2 regions of the Brenneria sp. L4-2C genome follow, and region 1 is predicted to be linked to the other one. Evidence: predicted binding sites of a transcription regulator. Region 1 holds the regulator's gene; the other holds the start of a gene.

Region 1 (8,152 bases):
GCATTGGGAGATGGTGTTCACCCGTCCGCTGTACCGCACGCCGGACATGATCGCGCAGCACCGCATCCTCGACGAAGTGGCCGCGCTGGTGGACGCGGGCGTGCTGCGCTCGACCGTCAGCCACATGCTCCATCCGTTGGACGCAACCCGCCTGATCGAAGCCCATCGGCTGGTGGAAGGCGGCGGCGTCGCCGGCAAGGTGGTCGTGGCACGTTCAGTGGACGACACGGCACAACCCGCGCGGGAGGCTGGACGATGAGCGCCACTGCCCACGACCGCCTGCCACTGGCCTCGCTGCTGGCGCTGGCCATGGCGGCCTTCATCACCATCCTGACCGAGGCGCTGCCGGCCGGTCTGCTGCCGCAGATGGCGCAGAGCCTGGCGGTGTCCGAGGCCTGGGTCGGCCAGACCGTCACGATCTACGCCATCGGTTCGCTGCTGGCGGCCATCCCGCTGACCGCCGCCACGCAGGGCGTGCGGCGGCGCCCGCTGCTGCTGGCGGCTATCGCGGGCTTCGTCGTCTCCAATACTGTGACCACGTTCTCCGGCAGCTATCTCCTGACTATGGTGGCCCGCTTCCTCGCGGGCGTGTCGGCCGGGCTGCTGTGGGCGCTGCTGGCGGGCTATGCCGCGCGCATGGTGCCGGAGCACCAAAAGGGGCGCGCCATAGCCATTGCGATGGTCGGCACGCCATTGGCGCTGTCGCTGGGCGTGCCGGCCGGCACCTTCCTCGGCAATCTGGTCGGGTGGCGGACTTGCTTCGGCATCATGAGCGCACTGGCGCTGGTGCTCATGGTGTGGGCGCGCATCAAGTTGCCGGACTTCATCGGCCAGGCCGCGGGTAAGCGCTTTTCGCTGGGGCAGGTGTTCACGGTACCCGGCGTGCGGCCGGTGCTGTTCGTGGTGCTGGCTTTCGTGCTGGCGCACAACATCCTTTATACCTACATCGCACCGTTCCTGGCGGCGGCGGGCATGGCCGAACGGACGGATCTGGTGCTGCTGGTGTTCGGCGTCTCATCCCTGCTGGGCATCTGGATCGTTGGCGTGCTGATCGACCGCTACCTACGCGTGCTGACGCTTGCCAGTACGTTCGTGTTCGGCCTGGCCGCGCTGACACTCGGCGTGGCGGGCGATGCGCCCTGCGTGGTGTATGCGGCGGTGGCCGCCTGGGGCCTGGCCTTCGGCGGCTCGGCGACGTTGTTCCAGACGGCACTGGCCAAAACAGCAGGAGACGCCGCGGATGTCGCGCAGTCCATGCTGGTCACCGCCTGGAACACGGCGATTGCCGGCGGCGGTATCGTCGGGGGCGTGCTGCTCGAACGCCTGGGCGTCGACGCCTTCGCACCGGCCTTGCTGGGGTTGCTGGCGGCAACGCTGGTGGTGGTGTGGGTCGCCAGGCGTCATGGCTTTCCCGCCCCGGCGCTGGCGGCCGGCGCGTACCCGGAGATGTCCGATCGCCGGACCGGGGCGCGGCCATGAACGGCACCCGGTCATTGTTCTTCATCGCACTGGGCCGTGTCGCTGTACCCGGCAGAGCGCGCCGCGCACGACACCTCGATGGCGTTCCTCGGCACCACGCTGGGGCTGGTGTTGGGCGTGCCGCTGGTGACCTGGATCGAGGCCGTGGTGTCCTACGAGGCCTCGTTCTACTTCTGTGCCGTGGTGAATCTGGCGGCCGCAGCCGGGTTGTGGACCGTGCTTGTGCCCAGGCGCGAAGCCAGGATCCACGCACCGGGACAGACTCTGGCGATCCTGCGCAGACGGGCGGTATGGCTGTCGATCACTGCGGCGTGGTGCTGGGGGCGGCGGTCGGCGGCGGCTTCATCGACGCGGCAGGGATGCAGGGAACGGTTTGGAGCGGCTGGCTGTTTGCGGCGTTGGCGGTTTCTACGGTGCTGGCCAGGAAACCCTGGCGGGCAAGCGAGGCCGCATGAACGACGCTGCACTGGCAAAGTACACTGCGGATACCACGTGACTGCCCAGCCCGCTGGTCGGGGTTGAGCGGCGATGCGGCTGATGATGGCGGCGTTCTAATCGCAACTCCTGATTTTACGTCAGAGCTGGATTCTGGTTTCCAATAGCATCGGCTAACAGCAACAATCCGGACTCGAATTCTACCTCGTTTCCGACGGTCCAAAATTTGGACTTAAATTTGGACTTAAATGCATCGAATTTCGGTGGAATTCAGTGAAAGCCGCTAAAACGCTAAAGGGTGGTTTTATCTGTTATTTCAAAGACCTGTAGGCATTTTTGAAACAAGAAATGGTGCGTTCTAATGGACTCGAACCATCGACCCCCACCATGTCAAGGTGGTGCTCTAACCAACTGAGCTAAGAACGCATTCAGGAAAAGTTTTTAAAACTTGCTGTCTGCCTGACAACGGGAACGAATATTAACGGTCGCTCTTGTCGCTGGCAAGGGGGAAAATGCAAATTTGTGGCCCTGTACGGTGCGATTGCTGCGCTTCTATGCATTCCGCTGTTTTTTTCATCCGTTTTCGCCGTCCGTGGCGTGCGCCAGCGCGATATCAATGCGCTGATCGCGCTAAAATCAGCGCGGCCGGCTGGCGCTGAAGAAAACGAATGCGTGCGACCATCATGATGGCGGAGGCGGTTAAGCCGATGATGAACCCGCACCAGAATCCCGCCGGCCCCATGCGGGGAACGAGATAATCGGTCAACGCCAGCAGGTAGCCGCCGGGAAGCCCCAGTACCCAGTAGGAGACGAAGGTGATATAGAAGATCGAGCGGGTATCTTTATAACCGCGCAGCACGCCGCTGCCGATAACCTGTATGGCATCCGATATTTGATAGACGGCGGCCAGCAACATGAGTTGCGACGCCATTGCCACAACCACGGGCTCCTGATTGTACAGCCGGGCGATCGGTTCGCGCAGCAGGCCGGTGAACATCGCGGTGCAAAATGCCAGCGCCACGCCGCACATAATGCCGGTATAGGAGGCGATTCGCGCATTCTCGACCGACCCTTCGCCCAGACGATGGCCGACACGGATGGTGGTCGCGATACCAATAGAAAGCGGCAGCACGAACATCAGCGAGCTGAAGTTGAGCGCAATCTGGTGACCGGCGACATCAACCACGCCAAGCGGCAACACCAGTAGCGCCACCACGGCAAATAGCGTCACTTCAAACAGCAGCGCCAAAGCGATGGGCAAACCCAGGGTGAATAGCCGTTTCAGCACCGGCCAGTCGGGTTTGAATCCGGGCTGCTGTAGCTTGATGTCGCGCAGCCAGACGGCTCTTTTGCTATAGGCCGCCATCAGCAGAAACATGATCCAGTAAACGGAAGCGGTAGCGACGCCACAGCCGACCCCACCCAGCTCCGGCATACCGAATTTACCGTGAATCAGGATATAGTTGATCGGTATGTTGATTACTAAGCCGATGAAACCAATGATCATGCCGGGCAGGGTTTTTGACAGCCCTTCGTTTTGACCGCGTAAAACCTGATAAAAAAGATAGCCTGGCACGCCCCAAAGGAGCGCTTGCAGATAGCCGACGGCTTTTTCCACCAGCTCTGGCGAGTCGTCATTCATCAGTCGGATAATCCGCTCCCCTTGATGGAGGGCCAGCATGGTCAGCACGGAAACGATCAATGCCAGAAAGAAAGATTGTCGAATTTGATGTGCGATACGGTCTCGGCGGCCTGATCCATTTAACTGCGCCACAACCGGAATAAGCGCAATCAACAGACCATGCCCGAAAAGAATGGCCGGTAGCCAGATTGACGTGCCGACGGCGACGGCCGCCATATCCGTTGCGCTGTATGCGCCTGCCATGATGGTATCAACCACCCCCATGGAGGTCTGGGACACTTGCGCGATGATGACAGGGATCGCGAGCGCTGATAATTTACGCGCTTCTGACAGATACTTCTGCACAAACACCTACCTTGAATTGACGAACTTAGCGGGATGATTAAACGTGGATAAAAAACGCGCTGCTATCACGAATAGCAATAAGCGCCTCATTGTAACGGCTTGCCGGAAGTAAATCAGCTTGCGGGAAAATAAATTAATCAAAGGTTCAAGAATGGTTTAAATGCGAACCGGCGACGGCAATCAGGTTTGGTTTTCCTCTTAATATGGGGCAAACTGCATCATAGCCATTTATACCCGCCGTTTTTCAGGTTGCCGGTGTATTGACTGCTCTCGCTCACCCGCGGCGTTTATTTGCGTAAGCGTCTCGGCATTCGTTCGATGGCCGTCTGCCCGCACCTTGAATCTATTGGGTGAATATTAATCAGCAATGAGTTGTTACCCGTATCGCTTAGCACTCATTTCATCTACAGCATTCTTTGAGAGGCAAGCCGTATGTTTACCGGTATTGTTCATGGCACCGCGCCGGTGGTGTCTATTGATGAAAAAGTCAATTTTCGCACACACGTTCTTCAATTGCCGCCTGAGTTATTGCCGGGCTTGGTGCCTGGCGCTTCGGTGGCCAACAATGGTTGTTGTCTGACGGTAACGTCGGTCAATGGCGATCGCGTTAGTTTTGACCTGATGAAGGAAACGCTGCGGTTGACCAACCTGGGCGATATTACCGAAGGCGACAGCGTTAACCTTGAGCGGGCGGCCAAGTTTGGCGACGAGATCGGCGGACACGTTATGTCGGGTCATATCATCTGCACGGCGGAAGTGGTGAAGATCCTGGTGTCGGAGAACAACCATCAGATCTGGTTCCGCCTGGCGGACGAGTCGCTGATGAAGTATGTGTTGCATAAAGGTTTTATCGGCATTGACGGCATCAGTCTGACAGTCGGTGACGTCACCCGCAGCCGTTTCTGCGTTCATCTGATCCCCGAAACGCTAAATCGCACCACGCTGGGACAAAAGAAACTGGGGCAGCGGGTGAATATCGAAATCGACCCGCAAACTCAGGCCGTGGTGGATACGGTAGAACGGGTATTGGCCGACCGAGGAGTTAGCGAGCCGTCCAGCGAAGAATAAGCGCTCAACAAAAAACCGCTCGGCGTATTGCGCGGGCGGTTCGAGGGCCAAACGATTAACGCGGAACGCGTATCCCGCCTTCAACGCCTTCCTTACTGAAAAGTACCTGCCAGAGCTGAATATCCCGCGCGCGGAACGCGCCGGCGCAGGCATTCAGGTAGTAGCTGAACATCCGGCGGAAACGCGCGGAGTAACGGTCGGCAAGCGCGGGCCAATGCTGCTGGAAACGCTCGAACCAGGCCATCAGCGTGCGATCATAATCGGCGCCGAAATTGTGCCAGTCTTCCATCACCATATAGGGTTCGCTGGCGCGCGCGATATGCTGGACGGAGGGAATGCAACCGTTGGGGAATATGTATTTATCAATCCAGGGATCGACTTTAGAGTCGGTTTTTTGCGCGCCGATGGTGTGCAGTAAAAATAATCCGTCGGACTTAAGGTTCTTATTAACGACCTGAAAATAGGTCTTGTAATTCTTGGGACCCACGTGTTCAAACATGCCGACGGACACCACCCGATCGAATTGCAAATCCAAATCGCGATAGTCCTGTAATAAAATCTCGACGTCCAGACCCTGACAGCGTTGCTGGGCCAGTTTCTGCTGTTCTTTGGAAATGGTGACGCCGATGACGGACACGCCATAACGACGTGCGGCGAATTCGGATAGTCCGCCCCAACCGCAGCCAATGTCCAATAGCTTCATTCCTGGTTGCAACTGGAGTTTTTCGCAGATCATTTGCAGCTTGTCTTCCTGCGCCTGCTCCAGAGTGGTCGCCTGTTTCCAGTAGCCGCAGGAGTATTGCATGTAAGGATCCAGCATCAGCGAAAACAGGTCGTTGCCCAAATCGTAGTGCTCTTTGCCGACAATCCAGGCGCGTCTTTTGGATTGCAGATTGATCAGTCTTGCGGCGGCAACGCGCAAAATGTCTTTCATATGATGGGGGACTTTTTTATCCAGACCGGCGCGTAATATGCGGTGAAAGAACATATCCAGCCGTTCGCATTCCCACCATCCGTCCATGTAGCTTTCACCCAATCCTAATGAGCCTTCACGCAACACGCGTTTGAAAAAATCGGGATTTTTAATCTTTATATCAAAAGGGCGGGAGCCGTTGATTTTGATATCGGCCATGTCCAGCATTTCACGCACAATTTGAAACCAGGAGTTGCCATGGCTCTCCAGTCCTTCTACATCCTCTATACACGATGAACTCATAATTTCTCCCTACCTTGCCGCTCACGGTGAAAACTGCAAGGAAAGCATAGACAATTTTTTACCCATTATCGGCATCGGTGGGTATCACCCATCGTCTACCCTCTGAATAACAAGAGGAAAATGAAGAGAAAAAGCCGGTACGCAAATACGTAGAGGCACTCATCCTTAAAATAAACGCGCACATCCAATATGCGCTCACACTATATAAGGATAGTGAATAAAGAGATTAATATGGTTGTTGTCGTCGAATTGCTGATCAGTTTAGGACTGCTTCAGCCAGGGTACAAGCATAAATTGGCTGAAGCAGCGTAGCGGCTAGAGGGTATAGCGGCAGATAAATGCGTGGGTGCTCAGGAATAACGCCGGTAATCGCGGAATGGGCCATCGGCGACGGAACGACGTTCTATCAGCGAAGGATGAACCTCAATAACCTGGGCGTCTTCGCGCTTACTGGTAATTCGGTCCAAAAGCATCGATAAGGCCGATTGTCCCAACCGTTCTTTCGGCTGGTGGATGGTGGTCAGCGCCGGGGTGAAAAAACGGGCATGACGAACATTGTCGTAGCCAATGACCGAGATATCCTGGGGAACGTGTAGCCCCAGTTCGTCCGCCGCGCAGATAGCGCCCATGGCCATAATATCCCCGCCGCAGAAAACCGCCGTGGGACGATGTTTCTGCGCCAGAATCTGGTGCATCGCCTTATAGCCGGATTCGGGTTCAAAGTCGCCCCGTACGATCCATTCATCGTGAATCTGAATATCGGCGTCGTGCAGCGCTTTTAAAAAGCCAAGATAGCGTCCGCTGCCGGTATTGCGCTCAAGAATGCCATGAATGGCGCCGATTTCCCGGTGACCGCGTTCGATAAGATAACGGCCCGCCATATAACCGCCTTCAAACGCGTTATCAATAATGGTGTCGGTAAAATCGCTGTGAGCCTGTCCCCAATCCATCACCACCATCGGAATACTGCGATAGTCTTCCAGCATGGCAAGGAGTTCGGGCGGATATTCCGCGCACATCACCAGCAATCCGTCGACGCGCTTTTGCGCCAGCATGGAAAGGTAGGCGCGCTGTTTATCGATGTCGTTATGCGAATTACACAAAATCATCGTATAGCCTTTGGCGTAGCAACCGTTTTCAACGGCTTCAATGATTTCCGCAAAGTAGGGCGCTTCGCTGGAGGTCGCCAACAGACCGATAGTCCTTGTATTATTCACTTTAAGACTGCGGGCCACGGCGCTGGGCGAATAGTGTAATTCTTTGATGGCGGCCCTGACGGCGGCTTTGGTTTCTTCGGCGACGAAACGTGTTTTATTTATCACATGCGATACGGTTGTGGTCGAAACGCCTGCGCGCTTTGCCACATCTTTGATCGTTGCCATGTAAAAGTGACTCCTAACCGACTCATTACAGTCGTATATATATTGTTAATCGTTTGCCTGCGTTTAACGTTCTCTTTCCAGATAAAAAAACAGAATTTTAGAAGGAGAATGCCGAATGTTATACCTGAAGGGGCAAGGCGGACTTTCTCGACCAATACGCGGCGTGTCGTCAAACAGCGAATTTTGTCCGATTTGACAGAAAAGTGAAAGCAGTAATTTATATTATTAGTGATACGCCGCCCTCAGTTTTTTCGGGCAAACCCGGCAACAGCGGCTATTGTTATACAAGATGCCGCTTTAGCCCGATGTTGAATGCAAGGCGCTAAAGAGGGTCAATATTTTCTTCTGATAATTCTTATACGCAAAGGAGATACCGATGGATGCCGACCTGAAGATTTCGCTGCTGGCCACCGTTGGGGCGCTGTTGCTGGTTGTCGTATTCAGTTTTGCCGCCGTATTGAATTAATTGAAACCAAGCGTTCGTTTTCGCCATCCGATCGGGCGCGTTTTCAACGGAAAACGCGCCCGATTTCCTTCTGATCGTTTCGTCGTTGCGGCTTAGCGAATGGTTTGCGGGGTGACGAC
Region 2 (8,152 bases), on a different contig from region 1:
AGGAGATAATCGGCGAGTGATTGAATGAGAAAACCATCACCGGGATCGCCAGCCACAGCGTCGCCAGCAAACTATTGCCGGTGACGTTATTGGCCAGAGAGACATTCTCGAATACCGACGTATTCCAGTGCGGCACCAAATACAGCGCCAGGACCATTAACACGGCGACGAACGGATAAACCAGGATGCTCATGGCCTTAACGATCATGGCTTCGCCAAAACGGACGATGAACATGAGTCCCAGGATCAATATTAATGACAGCAGCGCTCGCGGCGGCGCCGTTAAATGCATTTGGTGAGTAATGAAACTCTCCACCGTATTGGTGATCGCCACACTGTAAACCAGTAAAATGGGATAAATTGCAAAAAAATATAACAGAGTGATTAATTTACCCGCGCCAACGCCGAAATGTTCTTCAACCACTTCGGTTATATCTTCACCACCTTTGTTGCCCGACAATACGAAACGGCATAAAGCGCGGTGAGAATAATAGGTCATAGGGAAAGCAATAATGGCCATAATAATTAATGGTATAAGGCCGCCAATACCCGCATTTATCGGTAGAAATAATACGCCTGCGCCAATCGCGGTGCCATAAAGGCCCAGCATCCAGACGGTATCGCTTTTCCGCCAGGCTGAAGCCTGTTCTAATACCTGACTGCTGCCTTGAATTGTGCTCATGCTAGTTTCTCCTTAGTGAACACAGTGTATAAAAAATACAGTACCGGCAAGTTGCCGTTACAGGGACAAAAAATAAACAGGACATATGAAATATGTCGATGGGGAATACTGTTTGTGGCCGCATTCTATAGCGGCGCTGCCCGTGAATAATATTGATGCGATCACATAAATGAATTGACGTTAATTATTTTAATAAACATTGATATAATTTAAAACATCATAAATGATACGTTAAATATAATAGTTTTTAACAGCTCTTTTCTGATGCGTTAATTGATTTTTATAGTGTGAAAATTAACCAGAATATTAACGGAATAAAAAATAATCCGGAATAAATAATAAACGCAAATTTCGGCATGTCACGCGGAAAGTCTCTATTCGTTTTATCTCTTGGAGACGCTCTTCAGGCGCACGGCGGCGTATGCCCGAAGAGCGAAGATAACCATCAGGCGGATAACTTCTCCTGCGCCCAGCGCAGACCCGGCTGATATTCATCCGTCAGCATGGCGGCCAGCGACTGTAACGCTTGTCGCAGACGATCGCGATCCTGCGCCTGTAAGTTCAGGTGGCCGACCTTGCGTCCCGGGCGCACTTCTTTTTCATACCAGTGCAGGCGCGCCAGCGACAGCGACAGCCAGTCGGGATTGACCTCGGTGCCGATCAGATTGACCATCACCGACGTGCTATCGACGGCGGGGACAGGCATCGGCAAATCCAGAATCGCCCGCAGATGCAGTTCAAACTGACTGATAGAGGCGCCGTTCTGCGTCCAGTGACCGCTGTTGTGTACGCGCGGCGCGAGTTCATTAATCAGCAAGCGGCCATCGACGATAAAGCATTCCATCGCCATCACGCCGACGTAGCCCAGCTCCTGCATAATGGCCGACAGCATTTGCTCCGCCTGCCGCTGCAACTGCGCCGGCGGGTGGGGCAGGGCGACGCTGGCGCGCAGAATACCGTCCTGATGGAAATTGTGCGTCAATGGAAAGAACACGCAGTCGCCGTGGACGTTGCGGGCGCCGACCAGCGAGGCTTCGCCGGAAAAGTGGATGCCCTGTTCAACGATGCACTCGCCGTAGCAGTCCGCCGGCAGCGTATGCTGTTCGCCGTCGCGCAGCCGCCACTGTCCGCGGCCGTCGTAACCGCCGACGCGCCGCTTCACGATGGCCAGTTCGCCGAGACGGGCAAAAACCTGCGGCCATTCGTCGGCGTCAGCGAGCAACTGCCAGGGGGCGGTGGCCAGATTCAGCGAGTCCAGCAGTTGTTTCTGCGTCAGGCGGTCGGCCAGACGCGGGAAAATATCACGGTTGACGAACGCGGTATGCTGCGCCAGTTCCCGCGTGAGCGCGGTTTCCGGCCAGCGTTCTATCTCCGCGGTAATCACGCTGTTCTGGAAAGGAACCGATTCCGGTTCCGCATTCAGCCCGACAGGGTAGACCGCAATACCCAGCGGTTCGCCTGCCTGACGCAACATTCTGCCCAACTGACCATCGCCTAAAACGCAGACCGGTTTCATGCTTCCTCCCGCGGATCGGGATTGGCCAACACCTCGTCGGTCTGACTCTGGCGCCAGTCGGCCAGACGAATGGCGAGCGCGTCATCATGCAACGCCAGAATCTGCGCCGCCAGCAGCGCGGCGTTGGCGGCGCCGGCTTTGCCGATAGCCAAGGTTCCGACCGGAATGCCGCGCGGCATCTGAACAATCGAATACAGGCTGTCGACGCCGCTCAACGCGGCGCTTTGCACCGGCACGCCCAGCACCGGCACCAGCGTTTTGGCCGCCAGCATGCCGGGCAGATGCGCCGCGCCGCCCGCGCCGGCGATAATCACGTCAAAACCGTTCTGCGCGGCCTGTTCTGCGAAACTGAATAGCTTATCGGGCGTCCGATGGGCGGAGACGATATCAACATGAAAGGGGATATTCAGCGTAGTGAGGATTTCCGCAGCAAACTGCATGGTGGCCCAGTCACTCTTTGAACCCATGACGATGGCGATTTTTGCCGGGGCAACGTTGGATGACATGCCTGTAAAGCTCCTGTGGTTTACATGATGGTGACGGCAATGGTGTCGCGTCGGCCAGATACGCCTCAGGCACCCGCCGCGATGTTAAAAATCGCATCAATGGCGTCGGATACCGACAGGGCTCTGACTTTGAGGGCGTAGAGCATATCACGACCTTCTGGCGAGGAAAACGGTTGCGTCGCCGGGAAAAGCGGATCGTTCGCGAATCGCGCGGGGTAAAACGGCTAGAATGGAAACGAAATCAGTTCGATATCCTGAGCGGTGACTTTGATCATCGAACCTTCTTGATGCCAGGCGCCCAGTACGGCGCGGCGCGCGCGAAAATTATCGGCGACGATCTGATGGATCGCCGGGCGATGGGTATGGCCGTGGATCATGATGTTCACCTGATAGTGCTGCAAACGTTCGATAACCGCGTCTGGATTCACATCCATAATCTTCAGCGACTTGCGCTGGTTGGCCTGCTGGCTGGCCGAGCGCATGCCGGCGGCGATTCTCAGCCGTACCGCCAGCGGTAAAAGCAAAAATGCGCGCTGTATCAGCGGATTGTGAACCCGGCGGCGAAACTTCTGATAAGCGAGATCGTCGGTACACAGCGTGTCGCCGTGCAGAATCAAGATGCGCTGACCGTACAGGTCGAGCACATTCTCCGCGGGCAGCAAGGTGAGTCCGCTCTGCCGGGCGAAACGCTTGCCGATCAGGAAATCCCGATTGCCATGCACGAAATAGCAGGGGACGCCCTGGAGATGCAGCGTCAGCAGGGCATTGGCGATCGTGGTATGCAGCGGCTGCGGATCGTCATCGCCGATCCAGGCATCGAACAGATCGCCCAGAATATACAGCGCATCCGCATGCACGGCTTCATGGCGTAAAAAACGCAGAAAACCGGCGGTGATCGCCGGTTCATCAGGACTTAAATGCAGGTCGGCAATAAATAGCGTCGCCATGCGACTGCAATTACTCGCTAACGGTAACGGACGTGATGACGACGTCTTCTTTCGGCACATCCTGGTGCATACCGCTGCGGCCGGTCGCCACGCCTTTGATTTTATCCACGACGTCCAAACCTTCAACGACTTCAGCGAAGACACAGTAGCCCCAGCCGTCGGCGCGTTCGGAACGGAAGTTCAGGAAGTCGTTATCCACGACGTTAATGAAGAACTGCGCCGTGGCGGAATGCGGATCGTTGGTGCGCGCCATGGCCAGCGTGCCGCGGGTATTTTTCAAGCCGTTGTTGGCTTCATTCTTAATCGCCGCTTTGGTCGCTTTTTGCTCCATACCCGGCGCGAAACCGCCGCCCTGAATCATAAAGCCGTTGATAACACGGTGAAAAATCGTGTTGTCATAAAAACCGCTGCGGCAGTAATCCAGGAAGTTTTCTACAGTAACCGGCGCCTTGTCTGCGAAAGTGTTAATGACGATATCGCCGTGGTTTGTATGAAACGTGATCATAATAATGAACCCTACCTAGCCAAATATAATAATGGGGAACGACGCTCACAGCCTGCGGTGAACAATCAAGAGCGCACTTATAACATAACTGGCTTGCCGAGTCAGTACAGGCGGAGGCATAACCGGGGGAGGCCGTAATGGTCAATCTGCGCGGGATCCTTCGCCAACCCAAATAAACTGATTTAACGTCATGAATTTAGTGAGCTTATTTGAATGAGGTTTTTGTTGCGCCGGATCACTGTTTTTCATAATTTACTTGTTGTTTGGTTATCACCCGGATTAGTCTGAGAGCGATTCTCATTATTCTTTAATAACAACGTTAATAGACAGGTGAATTATGCTGGACAGTATTAATCGAGTATTTGATAAACCCGATTTCGGGAAGTTGTTGCTGCGTGTGTCGTTCAGTATCCTGATGCTGTTTCACGGATGGCACAAGCTTCATAGCGGTATTGGCGGCATTCAGAAAATGCTGGTTGAAGCGGGACTGCCCACATTCATCGGCTATGGCGTTTATGTCGGTGAAGTCATCATTCCGATTCTGTTGATTCTGGGGATTTTGACCCGTCCATCGGCGTTGATTTTTTCTTTCACGATGCTTGTCGCCTCGCTACTGGCGAATCCGGCTAATTTCTTCCTGTTGACGAAAACCGGCGCATGGGGCGTCGAACCCGCGGCGGTGTTCTTCTTTGCCGGTCTGGCCATCGCCTTCCTGGGTAGTGGTAAATATTCCGTAATGTCCAACCCGCGCTGGCGCTGATAATCTTTTTGTCTATCCATGGCGCTATTGTTCCAGGCCCGGTGAATTCCGGGTCTTTTTATACTTATTCCTTATCGATTATCCGCTTATTGCGCAGACTCAGTCTTGCAATAGCGCAGGGTTCAGGTTTCAATACGCCGTTAGAGTTGAAAAGCCCTAAATAAATCGATGTTGCTCACGCTGACAGCGAACAATGATTCACCTATCCTGCGAACACCATGGAATGCCCTGATGCTAAAGATTTTTAATACACTGAGTCGCCAAAAAGAGGAATTCAAACCTATCCACGCTGGTCATGTGGGGATGTATGTGTGTGGCATTACCGTTTATGACCTGTGTCATATTGGTCACGGGCGTACTTTCGTGGCATTTGATGTGGTGGCGCGTTATTTACGCTATCTGGGATACTCGTTGAAATATGTCCGCAATATTACCGATATTGACGATAAAATCATCAAGCGTGCGGCGGAAAATGGTGAAACCAGCAACCAGTTGACCACCCGCATGATCGCGGAAATGCATGCCGATTTTGATGCGTTGAATATTCTGCGCCCGGATGTCGAGCCGCGCGCCACCCACCACATTAACGAGATCATCGAACTGGTGCAAAAGCTGGTGGAACGGCGTCACGCCTATGTCGCCGCTAACGGCGATGTGATGTTCTCCGTGGATACCGCGCCGGGGTACGGCGTGTTATCGCGTCAGGATCTCGATCAGCTACAGGCCGGCGCGCGGGTAGAAATTACCGAAGTGAAGCGCAACCCGATGGACTTCGTACTGTGGAAGATGTCCAAACCCGGCGAACCGCACTGGTCCTCGCCGTGGGGCGAAGGCCGCCCTGGCTGGCACATCGAATGTTCGGCGATGAACTGCAAGCAGTTGGGCGATCATTTTGATATTCACGGCGGCGGATCGGATCTGATGTTTCCGCACCATGAAAACGAAATCGCCCAATCCACCTGCGCCCATGACGGCCCTTACGTCAACTATTGGATGCATTCCGGCATGGTGATGGTCGACCGGGAAAAAATGTCGAAGTCGCTCAATAACTTCTTCACCGTGCGCGATGTCTTGGCGTATTACGATGCTGAAACCGTGCGCTACTTCCTGATGTCGGGCCACTACCGTAGCCAGCTTAATTACAGCGAAGAAAATCTGAAACAGGCGCGTTCGGCGCTGGAACGTCTGTACACCGCGCTGCGCGGTACGGACAGCGACGTGGCGGCGCAGGGCGGAGAAGCGTTTGAAGCGCGCTTTCGTGAAGCGATGGACGATGACTTCAACACCCCGGAAGCCTATTCCGTGCTGTTCGACATGGCGCGCGAGGTTAATCGCCTGAAGGCGGAGGATCGGCATGCGGCTAATCAATTGGCCTCTGCGCTGCGTAATCTGGCGAAAGTGCTGGGCTTGCTGGAGCAGGATCCGGAAGTGTTCCTACAGGGCGGCGCGCAGACGGACGATGACGACGTTAAAGAAATCGAACGGCTGATCAAGCAGCGAAAAGATGCCCGTCAGGCAAAAGACTGGGCGCTGGCGGATGAGGCGCGCGACAGGCTGAACGAGATGGGCATTATTCTGGAAGACGGGCCGCAGGGAACCACCTGGCGGCGTAAATAGTTTCCGGCGTAAAGCCGTTTCAGCTCTCCGCCTATTAACGCCGGCGGAGAGCCGCCGCTGAAACCGCGAGCGGTAACGGCAAAATGGAGCATAACGCCGTCCTCTCGATGCGCTGAGAGCCGACGTTATGCTCGGCCTGATGTTATCAGGCGCTGACTTCCACCGTCGCACCGTCAAATTGGACTTTCTGCCCGGCAACGATTTTGCAGCGCTTGCGCGTTTCCGTTTGCCCGTCGACGGTGACTTCGCCGGCGGCGATGGCCACTTTGGCCGCCGCGCCGCTTTCACTCCAGCCCAGCAGTTTCAATAAGTCGCACAGTTCAACGTGCGGATGTCGGTCGAGATGAAAAATTTCCATAATATCCTGATTCTTATGCCTTAAGCGCCGTCGTTAACGTGCGGCGCCATCGTGATATTCCTCGCAAGCCTGCAAGGTATTTTGAATTAAGGTCGCCACCGTCATCGGCCCCACGCCGCCCGGCACCGGGCTGATATAGGCGGCTCTTTCCTGCGCGGCATCGAACGCCACGTCGCCGACGACTTTACCGTTTTCCAGACGATTGATACCGACATCGAACACCACCGCACCCGGTTTGATCCACTCGCCGGGAATGAAACCCGGTTTACCTACGGCCACCACCAACAGATCGGCGTGTTCGATATGGTGGCGCAGATCTTTGGTAAAACGATGGGCCACCGTCGTGGTGCAGCCCGCCAGCAGCAGTTCCAGGCTCATGGGCCGACCGACGATATTGGATGCGCCGACGACCACGGCATTCAGACCGTGAGGGTCGATATGATAACGTTCCAGCAGCGTGACGATCCCGCGCGGGGTGCAGGCGCGTAAACGAGGCGCGCGTTGGCAAAGCCGCCCGACGTTGTACGGGTGGAACCCATCGACATCTTTATCGGGCGAAATGCGCTCAATCACTTTGGTATTGTCGATGCCTTCAGGCAGCGGAAGCTGAACCAGAATACCGTCAATCGTCTTATCCGCATTGAGCCGATCGATGAGTCCCAGCAATTCGGCTTCGGTCGTGGTCGCCGGTAAGTCATAGGAGCGGGAGATAAAGCCGACTTCTTCGCAGACTTTGCGTTTGCTGGCGACATAAATCTGCGAGGCGGGGTTTTCGCCGACCAGGATAACAGCGAGGCCCGGCGCGCGTTTACCTGCCGCCAAACGTTGTTTTACTCGTGCAGCGACTTCGTCTTTGACCTGCTGCGCAATCGTTTTACCATCAATAATCTTTGCTGCCATCTGAGATGAGGTCCATCAATGTTAAATACGGAAGAAGTGGCGCTATTTTGTCAGAAGCCGGGCGCGCTGTCAGGCTTTGCGTCAATATAATCATCTGAATGGCGGCAAATCAGCCCTTCACCTTTCGCCTGTCGTTGCGCGTACTGAAGTTTGCCGGGCCAGGTTGCCGCCATCTCCGTCCTAGTCGATCAGCGCCAACTGCTGTCGTTGCGGATCCCAGCGCCAGCAGGGGATGCCGCCCTCGATACGCACGCCGCCAAGCCAGCGGACGGCGGGATGGCAGCGCATCCAGTCCAGCCGATTCGCCAGAAGCTGCCGACCGACCGGCGTCAGATGCAACGTATCGGATGCGGCATCCAGC

What was found. Region 1 encodes PurR, which represses purine synthesis genes. Its sites were predicted from a motif close to CANGCAAACGTTTGCNTG; they were not measured.
Region 2: purE (5-(carboxyamino)imidazole ribonucleotide mutase) is a predicted target of PurR. The motif match lies at 2,867-2,884, and genes of this name have one in related genera.

What each region holds. Positions count from the first base shown of each region.
Region 1 is NZ_JBEIAC010000001.1:9,044-17,195, forward strand. It holds gene ABRZ26_RS00070 (zinc-binding dehydrogenase) at 1-259, shown strand, start outside; gene ABRZ26_RS00075 (MFS transporter) at 256-1,479, shown strand; gene ABRZ26_RS00080 (hypothetical protein) at 1,770-1,934, shown strand; tRNA gene ABRZ26_RS00085 (tRNA-Val) at 2,264-2,340, opposite strand; gene ABRZ26_RS00090 (MATE family efflux transporter) at 2,528-3,901, opposite strand; gene ABRZ26_RS00095 (riboflavin synthase subunit alpha) at 4,334-4,969, shown strand; gene cfa (cyclopropane fatty acyl phospholipid synthase) at 5,025-6,185, opposite strand; gene purR (HTH-type transcriptional repressor PurR) at 6,536-7,567, opposite strand; gene cydH (cytochrome bd-I oxidase subunit CydH) at 7,944-8,033, shown strand; gene ABRZ26_RS00115 (C40 family peptidase) at 8,126-8,152, opposite strand, start outside.
Region 2 is NZ_JBEIAC010000018.1:22,639-30,790, forward strand. It holds gene ABRZ26_RS19820 (HAAAP family serine/threonine permease) at 1-682, opposite strand, end outside; gene purK (5-(carboxyamino)imidazole ribonucleotide synthase) at 1,128-2,198, opposite strand; gene purE (5-(carboxyamino)imidazole ribonucleotide mutase) at 2,195-2,704, opposite strand; gene lpxH (UDP-2,3-diacylglucosamine diphosphatase) at 2,929-3,651, opposite strand; gene ppiB (peptidylprolyl isomerase B) at 3,662-4,156, opposite strand; gene ABRZ26_RS19845 (DoxX family protein) at 4,494-4,916, shown strand; gene cysS (cysteine--tRNA ligase) at 5,148-6,533, shown strand; gene ybcJ (ribosome-associated protein YbcJ) at 6,679-6,891, opposite strand; gene folD (bifunctional methylenetetrahydrofolate dehydrogenase/methenyltetrahydrofolate cyclohydrolase FolD) at 6,925-7,791, opposite strand; gene ABRZ26_RS19865 (DUF1835 domain-containing protein) at 7,972-8,152, opposite strand, start outside.